3 regions of the Bordetella genomosp. 10 genome follow, and region 1 is predicted to be linked to each of the others. Evidence: riboswitches for the same ligand, from Rfam matches in the RefSeq annotation. Region 1 holds a riboswitch; each other region holds the start of a gene.
The links. Region 1 has a riboswitch for fluoride ahead of ilvD (dihydroxy-acid dehydratase). Riboswitches for the same ligand answer to the same signal wherever they lie in the genome.
Positions count from the first base shown of each region.

Region 2: another riboswitch for fluoride. It lies ahead of crcB (fluoride efflux transporter CrcB); the one in region 1 lies ahead of ilvD (dihydroxy-acid dehydratase).
Region 3: another riboswitch for fluoride. It lies ahead of eno (phosphopyruvate hydratase); the one in region 1 lies ahead of ilvD (dihydroxy-acid dehydratase).

Region 1 is NZ_NEVM01000005.1:1,444,020-1,448,226, forward strand. Features, by position in the region: gene CAL29_RS22565 (hypothetical protein) at 1-373, shown strand, start outside; gene ilvD (dihydroxy-acid dehydratase) at 407-2,101, opposite strand; fluoride riboswitch at 2,157-2,220, opposite strand; gene CAL29_RS22575 (prenyltransferase/squalene oxidase repeat-containing protein) at 2,385-3,245, shown strand; gene CAL29_RS22580 (2,3-bisphosphoglycerate-dependent phosphoglycerate mutase) at 3,279-3,995, shown strand; fluoride riboswitch at 4,074-4,135, shown strand; gene CAL29_RS22585 (hypothetical protein) at 4,180-4,207, shown strand, end outside.
Region 2 is NZ_NEVM01000005.1:1,112,042-1,116,248, reverse strand. Features, by position in the region: gene ppa (inorganic diphosphatase) at 1-228, opposite strand, end outside; gene CAL29_RS21170 (hypothetical protein) at 272-1,552, opposite strand; gene crcB (fluoride efflux transporter CrcB) at 1,537-1,917, opposite strand; fluoride riboswitch at 1,984-2,044, opposite strand; gene CAL29_RS21160 (proton-conducting transporter transmembrane domain-containing protein) at 2,182-4,152, opposite strand; gene CAL29_RS21155 (4Fe-4S dicluster domain-containing protein) at 4,145-4,207, opposite strand, start outside.
Region 3 is NZ_NEVM01000005.1:1,117,118-1,121,324, reverse strand. Features, by position in the region: gene CAL29_RS21205 (aspartate kinase) at 1-267, shown strand, start outside; tRNA gene CAL29_RS21200 (tRNA-Ser) at 367-459, shown strand; gene eno (phosphopyruvate hydratase) at 627-1,910, opposite strand; fluoride riboswitch at 1,998-2,071, opposite strand; gene CAL29_RS21190 (Chromate resistance protein ChrB) at 2,297-2,848, shown strand; gene CAL29_RS21185 (MFS transporter) at 2,878-4,207, shown strand, end outside.

The DNA.
Region 1 (4,207 bases):
ACGGCAATGGACCGAGCAGCAGCGAAAACACCTGCGCGCCGCGATCGCGGACACGGAGATGGAGCTGATGGAATTGCTCTCGGTCGCCGATACGTCGACGCTCGTCGCCACGCAGGCGCGGATCGTCCAGCGCCACTGGGAAGGACGCCAGCGCCTGCTCCAGGATCTGTTGCAGGACATCGCGTCGGGATCGGAGATGAAAGGCGAGCTGATGGCCGCGCTCACCGAGTGGTACCAGGGCGTACTGGGCATGGGCGCCGCCGACATGACGCCCATCACCGCCCCGTGGATCGCCTACCTGAACCAGTTCTCATCGCTGATGCCGCGCGCGCCGGAAGATGCCGGCGGCAAACGGCCTTCGCGGGGGAAGTGAAGCGCGGCGGGGGCGATGCCGCCCCCGCCACGTTCACCCCTCGAACTTGTCCAGGACCGCGCCCGTACTCGCGCTCGACACGTTGAAGGCGAATTTCGCCTGGACGCCCCGCGCGTATCGCGGCGCGGGCGGCGTCCACTTGCGCCGGCGCGCGTCGAGCTCGGCCTGCGGCACGTTCAATTCCAATAGCAAGGCGTTGGCATCGATCGTGATCGAATCGCCTTCCTCGACCAAAGCGATATTGCCGCCCACGGCCGCCTCGGGCGCCACGTGCCCCACCACCATGCCCCAGGTGCCGCCGGAAAACCTGCCGTCCGTGACCAGCCCCACGCTCTCGCCCAGGCCGGCGCCGATCAGCGCGCTGGTGGGCGCCAGCATCTCGGGCATGCCGGGACCGCCCTTCGGACCCAGGTAGCGCAGCACCATCACGTCTCCGGGCCGGATCCTGCCTTCGAGTATGGCCTGCAAGGCGGACTGCTCGTCGTCGAACACCCGGGCCGGCCCCGTCATCGCGGGATTCTTCAAGCCGGATATCTTGGCGACCGAGCCTTCCAGGCTGAGATTGCCCTTCAGGATCGCCAGATGCCCTTCCGCATAGACGGGATCGTCGACGGCGTGAATGACGGCCTGGTCCGCGGCCGGGCGATCGGGGACGTCCTTCAAGACTTCCTCGACCGTCTTGCCCGTGATCGTCATGCAATCTCCGTGCAGCAGGCCGGCGTTGAGCAACAGCTTCATCACCTGCGGGATGCCGCCGGCGCGATGCAGGTCGACGGCGAGGTAGGCGCCGCTCGGCTTCATGTCGCAGAGCACCGGCGTGCGTTGCCGGATGCGCTCGAAATCGTCGATGCCGAACGCCACCTCGGCGGCATGGGCGATGGCCAGCAGGTGCAGCACGGCATTGGTCGATCCCCCCGTCGCCATGACCACGGCCACGGCATTCTCCAGCGACTTCCGGGTGACGATGTCGCGCGGCTTCAGGCCGTCGCGCACGGCCTGCAACAACACCCTGGCCGACTCGCGCGCCGACTCGCGTTTCTCGTCATGCGGATTGGCCATGGTCGACGAATACGGCAGCGACATGCCCATGGCCTCGATGGCGCTGGACATGGTGTTGGCGGTATACATGCCGCCGCAGGAACCCGTTCCCGGAATGGCCTTGCGTTCGATGGCGGCCAGGTCGTCGTCGCTGAGCATGCCCGCGGCGTTCTGTCCCACGGCCTCGAAGACGCTGACGATGTTCAGCTCCTTGCCTTTCCAATGGCCGGGCAGGATGGTGCCGCCGTATACGTAGATGGCCGGGACGTTGGCCCGCAGGATGCCCATCATGCCGCCCGGCATGTTCTTGTCGCAGCCGCCGACCACCACCACGCCGTCCATCCATTGCGCCTGCACGCAGGTCTCGATGCAATCCGCGATGACTTCCCGGCTGACGAGGCTGTACTTCATGCCCTCGGTCCCCATGGCCATGCCGTCGGCCACCGTGGGCGTGCCGAATACCTGGGCATTTCCGCCGGCCGCCTCGATGCCTTCGATGGCCGCGTCGGCCAAGGGCTGGAGGCCCGAATTACAGGGGGTAATGGTGCTGTGGCCATTGGCCACGCCGATCATGGGTTTGGCGAAATCGGTGTACTTGTACCCCATCGCGTAATACATCGACCGGTTCGGGGCGCGCGACTTGCCCTCGGTGATGTTCGCGCTGCGCGCATTGGCTTTTTTCTGTGTCATGGTCCACCCCATTGCGCGGGTGCCGGGACGAACCCCTACCCACGCCCGCTTATGGCGATTCGTAGGAGTCATCAGCCAAAATGGCGCTTGTAAGGGGGAACCCCATCCCCACGCGAACAATAAATAATACGCCTGTGCGGGTCAATAGGCGGGTCAATAGGCGGGATGCCGTGGCGGCGGCCGGACCGGACTTCATGGTGCTACCATTTTCACGCGATACGCATCAGCAGGAAGCGCCGCCGGCGCCTTGCCGGCGGCGCCGCATCTTCGTCATCGAGCGTGCATGGATTCCTCACCCCTCGCCGAACGCTTGCCGCCCATGCGCCTGCGGGCGCGCGACTATCTGCTGTCGCGCCAGTCGCCGGAAGGGGGGTTTTGCGCCTATCGCGGCTATTACGTCGAAGAGCCGAATCTTGCCGATACCTGGCGCGGCGTCAGCGCATGGCGCCTGCTGACCGGCGAAGCGCTGCCGCAACGCGACCGGCACGCGGCCTTTCTCGCCCGCACCGGCATTGCCCCGCAAGCGATTTCGCTCTACCAGCGCGTGCGCGCGTTCCAGGCGCTGCGCCGCGCGGACCCGTCGCCCGCGCAAGTGCGCGACGCCGTGGCGGCATTGCCGCTATCGCTGCCGCAAGGACCGGTCCCGTCGCTCCAGGCGCCGCTGCGCCAGCTCAGGCAGACCCTTTGGCTCAAGCGCCATTTCGGCCTGGACGATACGCAGGCCGACGAAGCCGCCGTTGATTTCCTGCGGCAATGGCAGGCCGGGAATGGCGGCTATGGCCGGCCGCCGAACCTGCACGATACGGCGGAAGCGCTGGCGCTGCTGCACGCCTGCCGCGCTTCACCGGACCAGGCCTGCGCCGGCTTCGTCCGCCGCGTCGAGCTGCGCGCCTTCGGCTTCCGGCTGACGGCGGCATCGCTCTCGCCCAGCCTGGAAACGACGTGCGCGGGCCTGAACTGCTGCGTCTATCTCGGCATCGTTCCTCGATATGCCGACGACGCGGCGCGATTCATCGTCAACTGCCAGGCGGGCAGCGGCGGCTTTGCGCTGCGCCCCGACGCCAAGCCCGGCCTGGACCTGACCTACCTGGCGCTTTGCACGCTGGGACGGAGCGGTTACCTGGGCACGGCGTCCACCCCCTGATCTCCACGCCTCACATTTTTGAAAAGAGAAAACATGGTCTGGCTGACGCTGGTGCGGCACGGCGAATCGCAATGGAACCAGGAGCAGCGGTTCACCGGGTGGGCCGACGTCCCCTTGACGCCTCGCGGCATCGAACAGATGCGCATGGCCGGCGCGGCCTTGCGCCAGCGGGGTCTCGGCGTGGACGTCGCGTATACGTCGGCATTGACGCGCTGCGTCCATTCCCTGGAGATTCTCCTCGAAGCGATGGGACGCCCCGACGTGCCGCGGCACATCGACTGGCGGCTCAACGAACGCCACTACGGCGCCCTGACGGGACGGTTGAAGGCGGAGGCCGAACAGGAATACGGCGCCGCCGCCGTGCGGCACTGGCGGCGCGCTTACGACGGCCAGCCGCCGGCCGCCGACGAGGCGGCGCAGGCCCGGTATCGGCAAGCCTGCCATGCCGGCGCCCTCGCGGTTCCGCTGCCGTCGAGCGAATCGCTGTGCCAGACGGTCTCGCGCGTGTCCGCGGCCTGGCGGGACGCCATCGCGCCCGCGTTGCGGACGGGCGCCTCCGTTATCGTCGTGGCGCACGGCAACAGCCTGCGGGCCCTGACGATGCTCATCGAAAAGCTGTCGAGCGCGGACGTCGTGCACCTCGAGATCGGCAATGGCGAGCCGTGCCTCTACGAACTGGATGCAGCCCTGGCGCCGATAACGAAGCACATCCTCGCCCAGGCCGCCCCCACCCGCTCCGAAATCCTTTGACGTAGAGCCCCGGATGCTTCGCCCGGTTTCCCCGCGAACCCCGGGGCGCACTTGACGGACCAGGTGACTTTTTCTATCGTCTCGCATGGGGATGGAGTTCCCCATTAACTGCCGTCCTGGCTGATGACTCCTACCGGGCGCGTCGACCGCGCACCGAAAAACACCTCAACAGGATGGTAGTCGCATGAACACGAAAATCGCGAGCCTGCTGT
Region 2 (4,207 bases), 330 kb from region 1:
CGTCACCACCAGTACGTCGACCGGATCGCCGTCGCGCGACAGGGTGCCCGGCACGAAACCGTAGTTCACCGGATACTGCATGCTGGTGCTCAGGAAGCGGTCGACCCGGATGACGTTCAATGCCTTGTCCGCCTCGTACTTGACGGGCAGGCCGTCGGCCGGGATTTCGATGATGGCGTTGAAGGCCTGGGTAACGTCGTCGCCTGCCGGGATAGTGTTGAAGTCCATGGTCGGTTGTCCTCCGGGTTATGAAAAAAAAGGCCTCGCGCCGTCATGAAAACCGCCCGAATGCCCGCACCGGCCACTGCTCGGCCTGCGCCTGCAAGGTCGCCATGCGGCGTTGCGCCAGGTCCTCGCGCAGCGTGCCTCTCGATTCGAGAATATACGCTTCCGCGAAGTGCTTCATGCAGAGCGGCGGATCGCCGTCGGCCGGGGCGCGGTATTCGGCGATATAACGCAATACGGCGCGCATGCGCGCGACGTCGTCCGCGCCGCAGGCGGGGCAGGAGGCGCCCAGGGCGGCCAGGTAGCGATCGGGCCGTCCTTCGCGGTCCGCGGCGTCCGGACGTTCGAGATGCCAACTGGCGCCCTTGCGCTGGCGGGGCGGCGGCGCGGGCGCGGCCTCGGACCCGCCATCGGTCTTGGCCGGCCGGTTGTCCGCTTGCAGGAACCGGCTCCAGGCGGCATGCCCGGCCGCGGCCGATCCGTCCAGCAGGCAGCCCACCACGTGGCAGGGACACGAGGGCGCGGCCAGGCGCAGCGGGTAGCCGAGTTCGATGGTCCGGGCCAGCCTGGTGCGCCATTGGTCGCGCGCCGCGAGCACCGCGTCGCAGACCACGCAGGCGCGGGCCGGCGCTTCTTGCCGGAGACGAGCGAGATCGGTCCGCGGCACGTGGCAGCTCAGGCCGATGGACGCCGCCAGCGCCATGCGCTGCGTCGCCAGGGCGGCGGGCGGCGCGGGCGGATGCGCGCATCCGTCCATGTCCCATAACGGATACTGGCGCCTGAGCCTGTCGGCGGCCCGCTTGAAGGCCTGGCCGGCAACGGGCGGCAGCCCGGCCGACAGCAGGTGCGGCGTCATGGCATGAAGATGGTTCAGGCATAGCTGGCCATCCAGGTGGTTCGTCAACTGCCGCCTGGACGCCGGCGCGCCGCGCAGCACGCGCGCCAGCAGCCTGCCTTCCAGCCGGCGCCGATGAAGGCAGGCGGGACAGGCGTCGCGCGAGCGGAACAGGATCTCGTTCAGCCTTTCGCCGTAGACGCGGGTGTCGGCCACCATGCGCGCCAGCCAGCCGGCCGCCATGCCGGCCGCCGCGCGGAACCGGGCACTGTCCTCCAGCGCGTGCCGCAGCGCCGCGGTGTGATGGCCGCAGAAACCCAGGCTGCCGGTCAGCGACTCGGCCACGCGCTCGGGCGTCGTCCGGCGATTCAGCACGCTGGCCACGTAGCGCTGCTCGCTGCCTTGCAGGCCGGCGCAGACGACGCAGGCGCCCCCCGGCTCGGGCCGGCCGGCGGCCAGGTCCGGCAGGGGCATGTTCAGCGGCTGATCCATGCGATGGTCAGGAAGCCAAGGAGCGTCATGACGATGGAGCCGGTGACGTGGATGAGGATCTCGCCCAGGGCCCAGCCGAACTCTTCGTTCCGAAGATGGGTGGCCACTTCGGCGGAGAAGGTCGAGAACGTCGACAGGCCGCCCATCAGGCCCGTGATGACGAACAGCCGCCACTCGCCCGGCAGGCCGGGCATCCGCGCGAAGAAGGCCAGCGCGACGCCGACGATGTAGCCGGCGATGAGATTGGCGGCCAGCGTGCCGTAGGGCAAGGACGGGAAGATCGGGTTGAGGCGAACGCCTAGAATCCAGCGGGCGAGTGATCCCAATGCGCCGCCGACCGCCACGACGAGAATAGTCTTGTACATGCCGAGAACCTGGTTTCTTGTTTATCGACCAGTCGTCCGGTTGGCGCATGCCTTCCAGGCGACTCGTTTTTTCCAGGCATCATCAGCCTTGCGGCGGTTCAGGGAGAATGCCATCTCCTGGCATGAAGTCTATCACTTCCGATCCCTTCCTGCGTGGCGGCGCGGCCGGCCGGAACGGGTTCGCAACGCGTCCATGCATGCGGGCACGCGCGTGGATGCGAGCGTCGGGCCCGGGCATCAGAGGCATCAGGGGTATCGGCGGCATCAGCGGAAAGTCAGGCACAGGATCAACACCAGCAGGCCGCCGATCAAGGCCAGGTAGAAATTCAAATCGCCGGACTGCAGCGCGCGCAGGTAGCCGGCCGCCCTCCATACCGCGTTCTTCAAGGGCCGGAAGACGAGCAGATCGAAAACGTCGGTGACGCCGTGCTCGAACTCCAGCGTGCTGGGGAAATACGGACCGCCGTCCGTATCCCTGCGGGTGTCGTGGGTGGGTTGGTAGATGAAGCGGTAGAAGGTGCGCATCGCGTTCGAGAAACTGAGCGACGTGGTGCGCACGACCGCCGGGCGCTCGCGCATGCCGCCGTACCACACCGGCGTAATGCGTCGCCGATGGCGCGCCGAGATGGCCAGCAAGGCAAGCGGAATCAGGCTCAGCAGCGGCAAGGCGATGACCAGCTTGGACGGCGAGATGAAGGCGAAGGTATCGGTCAGCGGGACCAGCAGCCAGCCCTTGACCATGGCCTGCCCGCCATGCACGCCCAGCGAGGCCGTCGCGAGCTCGTCGAGCAAGGGCAGCCAGCGCGGCAGGCCGATCGCCGCCACGAGCACGCCCAGTCCCAGGATGGCGACGCTCGCGCCATATCGGCGCGCGATGGGAGGCGCCTCGCCCGGGTCCGCGGGGGCGCCGAGCAGGCCCAGGCCGAACAGCTTGACGAAGGTGGCGAAGGCGACCGCCGCGGTCAGCGCGATGCCGGCGCCGGCCAGGGCGAGCACCAGGCGGCCGGGCAGGCTGCCCAGATGAAAGCCCTGGAACAGCGTCTGGAAGACGAACCATTCGCTGGCGAACCCGATCTGCGGCGGGATGGCGGCCAGGCTCATGGTGCACAGCAAGGCCCCGATGCGAAAACCCCATGGCGCGCGCCGCAGCCAGCCATCCTGCGCGATCGCATACCGGCCGCTGGCGCGGTGGACCGCGTCGGCGCACAGGAGCAGGCCGCCCTTGGCCAGCGCATGGCCGCCCATGTGCAGCAAGGCGACCGTCCACGCCAGCGCGGCCAGTTCGGGATGACGGTCCGCCCGGAACATGAGGGCCGCGCCCAGGGCCGTGACGGCGATGGAGGCGTTCTCGGCGGACGAGAACGCCAGCAGGCGGCGCCAGTCGTCCTGCTGAAAGGCCTGCAAGGCGGCCAGGATGGCGGAGATCACCCCGGCCGCGGCGACCACCGTCCCCAGCCCCGCGCTGGCCGGCAGCCATTGCATCAACGCGCGCGACAAGCCGAAGAAGCCCGCGTTCAGCACCACCCCCGACAACACCACGCCGGTGGCGCCCGTGCCCACGCCGTAGGCGCGCGGCAGCCATTCGTAGAAAGGCAGGATGCCGAGCTTGGCGCCGAAGCCGATCAGCAGCAGGATGCCGACGAAGCCGCGGGCGGCCGGGCCGAGCGCCAGCCCGCCTTGCACCAGGTCGTCGACCCCCAGCCCCGCGCCGCCGCGGCCCAGCAGCAGCACCGCCAGCAGCATGGCGACCGCCCCGGCCTCGAGCAGCGCCAGCATGAACAGCACCGCCTTGCCGGCGTCACGGTCGAGTCGTTCGGACAGCAGCATGACGGCGCCGCCCAGGCTCATGACCTCCCAGGCGATCAACAGCGTATAGCCGTCCTGGCTGCCGAATACGCCCCACGCGCCCAGCAGGGAAAGGCTGGCGCCGATCAGCCACCCGGCTTGCGCGGTCCGGGCGGACGCGCCCATCCAGATCGCCAGCGCGGCCGGCGCCAGTCCGAAGAGCATGAGCCATCGCGCCGCCGTGTCGTAGCGCAACGCCACCGCCTGCCCGGCCACCCGCCACGGCAAGGCCAGGGCCTGCCCTTCGTGGGCCAGGCCCCAGGCGGCGGACGCGGCGCCGAGCGCGGCCGCCAATCCGATCAGCAGGCGCGCGCTTCGCGGCCACCGGGCAAAGGCCAGGAGCAGCCCGGCGAGCAAGGGCGCCGCGCTCCACGCAAGCAGGTCACCCATGGTTTTCTCCTTCCGCCAGTTTCCCGTGGCGCACGCGCTGCTCCGCGCGTTCGAG
Region 3 (4,207 bases), 330 kb from region 1:
GACGTGGTCCCCGCGGTGAAGGCCAAGGAAGTGGTCACCGACGAGAAGGTCGCCAAGGTTTCCATCGTCGGCATCGGCATGCGCTCGCACGTGGGCGTCGCCAGCCTGATGTTCCAGACCCTCTCGCAGGAAAACATCAATATCCAGATGATCAGCACCAGCGAGATCAAGACCTCGGTGATCATCGAGGACAAGTACATGGAACTGGCCGTGCGCGCCTTGCACAAGGCGTTCGGCCTGGACCAGGCGCCCGCCGCCAAGGTGTGATTCGCCGGGTTGCCGGCCTGGCCCGGGCTTCCGGCCCGACGCCCGCCATGCAAATGACGCACCAGGCCGAAAATCCGTGCTAGAATCGCAAACTCTTTTGGAGACGTGCCCGAGAGGCTGAAGGGGCTCCCCTGCTAAGGGAGTATGTGGCTAAAAACTGCATCCAGGGTTCGAATCCCTGCGTCTCCGCCAAGATGCTGTGAAAAATCAACCACCTTCGGGTGGTTGATTTTTTTTTGCCCTCGGGCCGTGCACTCCCGGGTAGAAAAGCGCCCGCGCAGGCAGCAAACGGCGGCAAGGGCAGCAAGCAACATCAGCGGCGTGCAATGAGAGTCTTGGGATTCTCACCGCATCCCGGTTCACCGCACGAAGGCGGTGTGGCCGGCGTAGACGGCCTTCTCGCCCAGGGCTTCCTCGATGCGCATGAGCTGGTTGTATTTCTCGACGCGCTCGCCCCGGCAGGGCGCGCCGGTTTTCAAGTGGCCGGTGCCCAGCGCGACGGTGAGGTCGGCGATGAAGCTGTCGACGGTCTCGCCGCTGCGATGCGAGACCATGGCGCCCCATCCCGCCCGATAGGCGGTGTCGACCGCCGCGCGGGTCTCGGTCAGCGTGCCGACCTGGTTGGGCTTGATCAGCACCGCATTGGCCACGCCCTGGCGGATGCCCCGTTCGATGCGCTCGACATTGGTCACGAACAGGTCGTCGCCAACCAGCTCGATCCTGTCGCCGAGCGCTTCGTTCAGCCGCTCCCATCCCGTCCAGTCGTCCTCGGCCATGCCGTCTTCCAATACCGCGATCGGATAGCGGTCGACCCAGGAAGCGTACAGGGCCACCAGTTGTTCGGCGGTGACGTCGCGGCCTTCGCTGCGCAGCCGGTACAGCCCGTCCTGGTAGAAGCCGCTGGACGCCGGATCCAGGGCAATCACCACGTCGCGGCCCGCTTCGTAGCCGGCGCCCTGGATGGCGGCCAGAATCAGTTCCACGGCTTCGCTGTTGTGCTTCAAGGCCGGCGCGAATCCCCCCTCGTCGCCGACCGCGGTGGAGTAGCCGCGCTCGCCCAGGATGGCGCGCAGGCGATGGTAGATTTCCGCGCCCCAGCGCACGGCTTCGGAAAAAGTCGGCGCGCCCACGGGCGCGATCATGAACTCCTGGAAGTCCGTGCCCTGCCAGTTAGCATGCACGCCGCCGTTGAGGATGTTGAACATCGGCACCGGCATGCGATGCGCGCGCGGGCCGCCGAGGTATTGGAACAGCGCCTGTCCCGAGGCTTGCGCCGCCGCCCTCGCCACCGCCAGGCTGACGCCGAGCACGGCGTTCGCCCCCAGCCTTCCCTTGTTCGGCGTGCCGTCGCAGGCGATCAGCTTGCCGTCGACGGTGGGCTGGTCCAGCGCGTCGCAGCCGTGCAGGGCGATGGCGATCTCGCCGTTCACGTGCGCGACGGCGTTGCGCACGCCCTTGCCGCCGAAACGATGCAGGTCGCCATCGCGCAGTTCGACCGCTTCGTGGATGCCGGTGGACGCGCCCGACGGCACGGCCGCCCGTCCGGTGGCGCCGCCGGCGAGGACGACGTCGACCTCCACGGTGGGATTGCCGCGGGAGTCGAGGATTTCACGAGCATGCAGGGTCTGGATTTCAGTCGCCATGGAAAGCTCCATCGTTGTGGAAAAGTTCGGGACTGACCAGGGGCGGGAGGCGTATGGGGCGAGCGCCTGCAGCACCGACCATGGCCGGGTGTCGCAGGCGTCATCAGCGGCCGGGGCCGCGGTTGGCGTGAAGCGGGAGGAACGCCATCTCCCTGGGGAATTATACGGAGCCGGTGAGGCGAAAACCATTGTGTCACGGGCGCATCACGGGCGCGTCACGAGTGTATTACTGCCGCATTCCGGGCGCCCGGGACAAAGCCGCCGCCGGGACGCGGCACGTCCGCGTTGTCCGGTTTGAATAATAAGCAAGAAACAAGAGAATATTTTGAATGTAGCGGTCGTTTCATTTAGATTGTTCCCATCGATCGAAATCATGGACGCCCACGGTGACCGACTTGAACGCACAGAACTGGCTGTTGTTGACCTACAAGGTGCCCGCCGAACCGGCGCGCAAGCGCCTCGCCTTGTGGCGCAAGCTCAAGGGCATGGGCGCCGTCTACCTGCAAAACGGGGTTTGCCTGCTGCCCAAGAGCGACGACCACGTGCGCCGGCTCAAGATCGTCGAGAACGAGATCGACGAGATGGCGGGAAGCGCGGTCCTGCTGGAGACGGTGGCCCTGGACAAGGCCCAGGAGGAAAAGGTGGTGTCCCGCTTCAAGGCCGATCGCGACGAGCAATACGCCGAGTTCATCGCCAGGTGCGACGACTTCGAGGCCGAGATCGCCAAGGAAACGCAGGCGCGGCATTTCACCTACGCGGAGCTGGAGGAGAACGACGTGGACCTGAAGAAACTCCAGGCCTGGCTGGAGAAGATCCAGAAGCTCGACTTCTACGTGGCCACGCGCGCAGCCGAATCCCGGCAGCGGCTGGCGCAATGCGAGGCCTTGCTCGATGCCTATGCGCAGCGCGTGTTCGATGCCCACGAAGAAAATCGTTGAACCCGGCGCGATAAGCCTCCGAGACCGCGATGCTGCCTCCCACCTTGGCGTCACGCCTGCGTCTGCGCCCCAGGCCCTTGAATCCAGAGCTGCGCGAGATGATGGACCATCCGCCCGATTCGGCGCCGGCCGGTGCGCAATCCTCCGCGGGCTGGTTCAACCGGACCGTCGCCGGCGCCGGCGTCACCAGCGCGCTGGGCGACTTCTGCTATGAGACCGCCACGGTCATCCTGCCGGGCTTGCTCGCCGTCCTCGGCATTCCCGCGGCGGCATTGGGTTTCATCGAGGGGATCGCGGATGCGGTGGCGGCATGCGCCAGGATGGCCTCCGGCTACGTCGCGGAGAAATTCGGGCATCGCAAGCAACTGGTGCTGCTCGGCTATGGCCTCACGCCCGTCGGGCAGATGCTGATCGCGTTGGCGGCGGGATGGCCGCTGCTGTTGCTGGGCCGCATCGTCTCGTGGTTCGGCAAGGGACTGCGCGGCCCCTTGCGCGACGCCATCGTGATCCAGGCCGTCGCGCCCGGGACGCGGGGCCGCGCCTTCGGGTTTCATCGCGCGGCCGACACGGTGGGCGCGGTCCTCGGACCCTTGCTCGGTGTGGCGTTGCTCGGGTGGGCGCAGCGGCTGCACTGGGATGGCGTAGCGGGGCCTTTCCGGTTCGTGCTCTGGTTGTCCGTCATTCCGGGCGCGCTCGCGGTGCTGGCTTTCCTGGCGCTGGTCCGGGACCCCGAGCGGTCGCCGAATCCCGCCTTGACCTTCTTCGGGACCTTGCGCGGCCTGCCGGTCCGCTTCAAGCGCTATCTGGGCGCCGTGGGCATTTTCGGCGCCGGCGACTTCTCGCACAGCCTGCTGATCCTGGCGGCCACCGCCTTGCTGGCGCCGTCGCGCGGCGTCATCGAGGCGGCGCAGGCGGCGGGCCTGCTGTACGCGGGGCGCAACGTCGTGCAGGCCATCGTGTCCTATCCGGTCGGATGCCTGGCCGATCGCCATGGCCACGCGGCGACGCTGGCCGCCGGCTATGCGCTCGGCGCGTTGACGGCCTTGTTGACCGCCGCCGCGTTCTGGCTGCATGTCGATCGCCTGCCGCTGCTTGCCGTCATCTTCTTCGCCGCGGGACTCTACGCCGCGATCCAGGAGGCCCTCGAAGCGACCGTGACCGCGGAAATGGTCCCGCCGGACACGCTTGCGTCGTGCTATGGCGCGCTGGGGACGGTCAACGGCGCGGCGCGGTTCGTCTCCAGCGCCGTCGTGGGCCTCGCGTGGTCGGCCGTGTCGCCGGTCCTGGGCTTCGGCCTGGCCGCGGCGGCGATGGCGATCGGGACGCTCGCGCTGGCGCGGGCCGGACGCGACGGCCGGG